DNA from 3 places in the Bacillus sp. NS1 genome. Region 2 is predicted to be linked to each of the others. Evidence: riboswitches for the same ligand, from Rfam matches in the RefSeq annotation. Region 2 holds a riboswitch; each other region holds the start of a gene.
What was found. A riboswitch is a leader RNA that binds a small molecule or an ion and turns the genes downstream of it on or off. The one in region 2 is predicted to bind S-adenosylmethionine.

Region 1: linked by a shared signal. The riboswitch ahead of AC4CV5_RS06570 (bifunctional homocysteine S-methyltransferase/methylenetetrahydrofolate reductase) and the one ahead of mtnK (S-methyl-5-thioribose kinase) in region 2 are both predicted to bind S-adenosylmethionine.
Region 3: linked by a shared signal. The riboswitch ahead of metK (methionine adenosyltransferase) and the one ahead of mtnK (S-methyl-5-thioribose kinase) in region 2 are both predicted to bind S-adenosylmethionine.

What each region holds. Positions count from the first base shown of each region.
Region 1 covers NZ_JBZAZF010000002.1:222,698-224,901, forward strand. The annotation lists gene AC4CV5_RS06570 (bifunctional homocysteine S-methyltransferase/methylenetetrahydrofolate reductase) at 1-959, opposite strand, end outside; SAM riboswitch class I at 1,050-1,167, opposite strand; gene AC4CV5_RS06575 (YajQ family cyclic di-GMP-binding protein) at 1,274-1,765, opposite strand; partial or broken gene AC4CV5_RS06580 (CvfB family protein) at 1,864-2,204, shown strand, end outside.
Region 2 covers NZ_JBZAZF010000002.1:457,525-459,728, forward strand. The annotation lists gene mtnK (S-methyl-5-thioribose kinase) at 1-1,045, opposite strand, end outside; SAM riboswitch class I at 1,150-1,304, opposite strand; gene AC4CV5_RS07895 (carbon-nitrogen family hydrolase) at 1,388-2,167, opposite strand.
Region 3 covers NZ_JBZAZF010000003.1:42,250-44,453, reverse strand. The annotation lists gene metK (methionine adenosyltransferase) at 1-919, opposite strand, end outside; SAM riboswitch class I at 1,087-1,224, opposite strand; gene pckA (phosphoenolpyruvate carboxykinase (ATP)) at 1,422-2,204, shown strand, end outside.

The sequences.
Region 1 (2,204 bases), 230 kb from region 2:
ATGGAGCGTTTTTCCGCCGCGATCTCATTCAAGCCGGGCTCTGTCCGCTCGTGCTGAACAGAAACGAATTCCTTCGCCCGGGTTTTGACTTCTTTTTCTGTAATCGGAGCAAGCCCGCCAACCGCTTCCGCCATCGCCCGGATGTGATTTGGCGTGGTGCCGCAGCAGCCTCCGATAATCCGTGCGCCTTGCTTACGGAATTCTGACGCGCTGTTTTGAAAATACGTGTCGTCTGTTTCATAGACGAGCCGGCCTTCTTCAAGCGAGGGAAGACTGCTGTTCGGATAAACTGATAAGAACACGTCATCAAAAATCGGCACTTCGCTGAGCGCTTCAATCATATGATAAGGGCCGAGCCGGCAGTTAATGCCGACGATATCAGCTCCGAGATCCGCGATCGATCGCAATGCTTCAGAAAGCGGCGTTCCGTCCTGCAGTACGCCTTGCTCATGCATGGAGACATTTAACATAATCGGAAGGCCAGTCTCTTTGCGCGCGATTTTCAGCACTTCACGGGCTTCTTCCAAATCATAATACGTTTCTAACAGCAATCCATCCGGATCTTCATGCAGCAGCAGGTACAGCTGCTCGCGAAAGCTGCGTTTGATTTCGTCAAGGCTGTACGCATTTTTATTAAATGTGCGGATGCCTCCCATCGTCCCCAGAACGTACGCATCGCCTGCGGAAGCCCGTGCGATTTTTACTGCCTCTTGATTCATTTTTTTGATGTCATCCTCAAGGCCGTGTCTGGATAATTTAATATAATTGGCCCCGTACGTATTTGTTTGAATGATGTTGGCTCCTGCCTCAACGTATGCTTTATGTATGCGCTGAATTTCTTCCGGCTTTGAAATATTGAGCTCCTCAAAGCACCTGTCAATGCCATAGGAGTAGAGGAGCGTCCCCATTGCGCCGTCGCCGATTAACACTTGTGTTTGCAAATCTTCTAAAAGTCCCATTGTCTGCCTCCTTTATTCACATTCAGCAAGGAAAAAAGAGAAATAAAAAAAGTCCTCTTAAGAAGAAGACTTTGTCAGTGATTTTGTCTCTTCTTATCTTCCAAGCTGTTCGAGCTTGCTGGATTTAGCACCTTGGTCATGGCTTATCGCCATTACACCGGTTGCTGAAGCTTCGTCGGGCCAGTCCCTCTGCTTCTCTTGATAAGAACGGATATGAAGTTTTCGTGTTCAGGAAGTGCCAAAAGGTGGTTAGCGTTTTCCCTTTCTCCAAATTTACCGAAAATAAAGACAATAATCAATAGGATTCAGAAAATTTATCTGAAATTTATAAATTGAACGTCAATTGGCAGATCTGCGCCTCTCACTGCTGTGATAATCTGCTGCAGGTCATCCTTGTTTTTTCCGGTGATGCGCACTTGGTCATCCTGCACTTGAGACTTTACTTTCAGTCCGGAGTTTTTGATAATTGTATTGATTTTTTTTGCGTTTTCCTTGTCAATGCCTTGAACAAGTTTTGCACGCTGGCGCACCGTTCCGCCTGACGCGCTTTCAACCTTGCCGTAATCAATGTTTTTTGTCGGCACATTTCGTTTAATTAATTTACTGACCAGTACATCTTTCAGCTGGCTTAATTTAAATTCGTCATCAGAAACGAGGACAAGCTCCTCTTTATCTAAAGAAATGTCGCTTTTGCTTCCTTTAAAGTCGTAGCGTGTGCTGATTTCTTTGAGTGCGATTTGGATCGCATTTTGCACTTCGGGCAATTCCACCTTGGATACAATATCAAATGAGCTTTCTTTTGCCATATGAAAACCTCCATAACATTTAACTTATGTGTTGATTATAGTAGAATAAAGAGAAACTTCCAACAGATCAAAGAATCAATTTGTGATGATTGGAAAAAATGTTAACAGAATCCGCAGAAAAATAAAGCGGAACAGGAAGGACGATAGCATGAGACCAGGGCAGCAATTAACCTTGAGTATAGATCACCAAACTGACTTCGGTTACTTTTTAACCGACGGAGAAGACACGATTCTCTTACATAACAGTGAAATAACTGAGGATATCGAGGACAGAGACGAAGTAGAGGTTTTTATATACGTCGATCAGCAGGAGAGACTTGCGGCCACGATGAAAATTCCGGTCATCAGCGCTGATGAGTACGGCTGGGTCGAAGTGGTGGATACAGTGGAAGATATGGGCGTTTTCGTTGATGTCGGCTTATCTAAAGACGCGCTAGTT
Region 2 (2,204 bases):
CCACATGGGCAAGGCCGATCGTGCGGCGTATGAGCTCGCAGCCCGCAAATCCGATCGTCTCTTCAAAAATATGACTGAGCGTATCAGTAAGATAACCGTCGATTTTGGCGTAAACATCAAGACTGTCCTTTTCCCAGGCTTCAGTGAATGTCTCTTGAAATGTTTCCCAGACCTGCTTGACATGCTGGTATAACGGCTCTCTGTCATCACCGTCACGGCCGAGTGCGTTCAAAAATAAGTTGGCGATAAATTGGCCTACATCAAAGCCGATCGGTCCGTAAAAAGCAAATTCAGGATCAATCACCTTTGTTTCATGTTCGCTTGCAAAAATGCTCCCTGTATGCAAATCACCATGAATCAGCGTTTCTGCCGATGTTAAAAATGACTTTTTCAGCTTAGCGGCTTCGATTTTAACGTTGTCATTATTCCAAAGCTTCTCGACAAAAGGACGAAGCTCTTCTTCAAAATCATTTGTGTCATGGTCAAAGAAAGGATCTGTAAAGACAAGTCTTTCCGTTATGTCGCACAGCTCCGGGTTTGTAAACTGTTTAACAAGCTGTTTTTTCACCTTAGGTTCAAGCGCGTAATCAGATGAATAAAAAAGGGTCTTTCCTAAAAACTCACCGATGTGCTGTGACAGATGCGGATAATGTTCACCCTCAATGAGTCCTTTTCTTGCGATTTTCAGATGAGAGAGGTCCTCCATGACGGTAACCGCCATTTCTGTATCAGAATAAAACACTCTTGGAACCAGATGAGGGACATGCTCACCCTGCCGGATGAGAGCGCTGCTTTCGATTCTTGCGCGATCGATTGTCAGCGGCCAGCTTTCTCCGACGACTTTTGCATAAGGAACCGCCTGTTTAATGATCAAAGCTCTGTCATGTTCTTGATCATAAATATGAAAAACGTAATTTAAGTTGCCGTCGCCGATTTCCTGGCATGTCAGTGTGCTTTTGCTTGGAAATAAGCCAAGCTTTACCGCAAGTGCCACAGCGGAGCTTTCATTTAACGTTTCGTATAAAGGTGTTTTTGTGACTGCCATTGTCATAACCTCCAATTATGTAATCTCTTGATATGTTTGCAGCTGATTGGCCGTAAAAAAGCCTCCTTCTCAGAGAGAAAGAGGCTTAACATGTATGTCCGCCTCTCTTATCTCTCAGATCAGATCTGATGGAATTAGCACCGTGCCTTAGAGACGAGTGTCTCGGCGCGAAAAAGATGCGCCCCATTTCACAATGGAATTACGGTCGGTTGCTGTTGGGGTCAAAAGGCCAAATCCCTCGCCCAACTCTCGATAAGAGAATATATTCATTTGTTAAACAATTCTAATTTATCAGTTGATGAACATAGTAACAGGTGTTTTGTTAAGTTGTCAATAAATTTTTTAATATAAATCTTTTCTGATATCATCGAAAACAGGAATGCTTTCTCGCACCTTAACGCTTTCCTGAAGGTCGATTTCAGCTCGGACAATGCCTTCTTCCCGTCCGCCTTCAGCAAGTACACGCCCCCATGGATCAATAATCAGGCTATGCCCGGCAAATTCATTATCTGGATTTGAACCGGTACAATTGCATGCAGCGACAAAGCATTGATTTTCAATGGCCCGGGCAATTAGCAGGCTTTTCCAATGATCAAGGCGGGGAAGCGGCCATTCTGCAGAAATAAACAGCACGTTGGCACCTTTTGTTGTATGTTTTCTGATCCACTCCGGAAAACGGATATCGTAACAGATCAGTCCTGAGCTTTTGACGCCATCAAGCTCAAAGTATCCGTCTTCGGAACCGGCTGATAAATACACATGCTCATCCATCAGCTGAAAAAGGTGGGCTTTTCTGTACTCTTTAACGATTTGTCCTTCCTTATCCGCGATGTACATTGTATTATAAACATCAGAATCATTTCTGACAGCGACCGATCCGGCGACAATATGAACGCCATGTTTTTTTGCTGTTTTCTTCAGCCAGCTCTGAGCAAAACGCCCGTCTTCATCAGCGAGCTCATCAAGGTTGGCCAGGTCATATCCGGTCGTCCATAATTCAGGAAGAACAAGAACATCAGCATGCTTGCTTTCTTTTTCGATCAAAAATTCAGCCTTTTTGATATTTTCCGAACGTTTACCATATGAAATATCAAATTGAAGACAAGATATCGTCCATTTCATCTTTTTATCACTCCAAATTTTTCTTTACTTTTTTCAT
Region 3 (2,204 bases), on a different contig from region 2:
CAGCAAGCTCAGCCGCAACGATGTTTTTCGCAACGTATCTCGCTGCATAAGCCGCAGAACGGTCTACCTTCGTTGCATCCTTACCTGAGAACGCGCCTCCGCCGTGGCGTGCATAGCCGCCGTACGTATCAACAATGATTTTGCGTCCTGTAAGTCCCGCATCCCCTTGAGGGCCTCCGATAACGAAACGTCCTGTAGGGTTGATGAAATATTTTGTTTCTTCATCAATCAGCTCTTCAGGAACAACCGGATTGATAACATGTTCTTTAATGTTGCGCTGGATTTGCTCAAGCGTAATTTCAGGGTGATGCTGAGTTGAAATAACAATCGCGTCAATGCGGACAGGTTTGTTATTTTCATCGTACTCAACTGTTACCTGTGTTTTGCCGTCAGGACGAAGGTACGGAAGAATATCTTCTTTACGGACTTCACTCAGGCGGCGGGCCAATTTATGAGCAAGTGAAATTGGAAGAGGCATAAGCTCTTTTGTTTCGTTGCACGCGTAACCGAACATTAAACCTTGGTCACCCGCACCGATCGCTTCAATTTCTTCATCGCTCATTGTGCCTTCACGGGCTTCAAGCGCCTGGTCTACACCCATTGCGATATCAGCAGACTGCTCGTCAATTGATGTTAAAACTGCACAAGTTTCCGCATCAAATCCGTATTTCGCACGTGTGTATCCGATTTCTTTAATGGTTTGACGAACCGTTTTCGGAATGTCAACATACGTAGATGTTGTGATCTCTCCGCTGACAAGAACCAAACCAGTTGTCACAGACGTTTCACAAGCAACACGCGCGTTAGGGTCTTTCTTTAAAATTTCATCTAAAATGCTGTCAGAAATCTGGTCACAGATTTTATCCGGATGCCCCTCCGTAACAGATTCTGATGTAAATAAACGACGATTTTTACTCATGATTTGCTTCCTCCTGCACAAGGCCTCCCGAAAGACCTTGTATATATGATACGGAACTCGCTCCCTCTTATACAATGTAACGTTATATTAGAGAATGTTAATTGGCATATTTATGAAATAAAAAAACCTTTTCCATCGAGGAAAGGGTTTGGTCTTTGTGCCTTTCACTCTTATCGCTCAAGGAATCATACAACCTTGCAACAGGTTAGCACCTTGGTTGTCTCACACAGTTGAACATAATAATAACAGAGAAACCGGTTGCTGGGCTTCATAGGGCCTGTCCCTCCGCCAGCTCGGGATAAGAGTATCCGCTCAATGAAATATCTTATCGTAAAAGGGTTTGCAATGTCAATATGATTCAGAAGAAATAGGCACCTATATTGAGAGAAAACATTGGAAAACGCACACACAAAAAACGTTAAATAGTATAGACTATTTGAAAATATATGTTATACTAATTCACAATTAGCAAAACACAAAAAACGATAAAGGAAGGTTTCATATGAACTCAGTTGATTTAACCGCTGATCTACAAGCCTTATTAACAAGCCCAAATGTGCGTCATAATTTATCAGCAGCACAGCTTACAGAAAAAGTACTATCCCGGAACGAAGGCATTTTAACTTCCACAGGCGCTGTTCGGGCGACAACAGGCGCTTATACAGGACGCTCGCCTAAAGACAAATTTATCGTGAAGGAAGAAAGCACGAAAAATAAGATCGATTGGGGTACGGTGAATCAGCCAATTTCAGAAGAAGCATTTGAGCGGCTGTACACGAAAGTTGTCAGCTATCTGAAACAGCGAGATGAGCTGTTTGTATTCGAAGGATTTGCCGGAGCAGATGAAAAATACAGGCTGCCCATCACCGTCGTAAATGAGTTCGCATGGCACAATTTATTCGCCAGACAGCTGTTTATCCGACCGGAGGGCAATGATAAGAAAACAGTTGAACAACCGTTTACCATTCTTTCTGCTCCGCATTTCAAAGCGGATCCAAAAACAGACGGCACACATTCTGAAACCTTTATTATTGTCTCTTTTGAAAAGCGGACGATTTTAATCGGCGGAACAGAGTATGCTGGAGAAATGAAGAAATCGATTTTCTCCATTATGAATTTCCTGCTCCCTGAAAGAGATATTCTATCCATGCACTGCTCTGCCAATGTCGGTGAAAAAGGCGATGTCGCCCTTTTCTTCGGATTGTCCGGAACAGGCAAGACCACCCTTTCAGCCGATGCTGACCGCAAACTGATCGGTGATGATGAACACGGCTGGTCTGACACA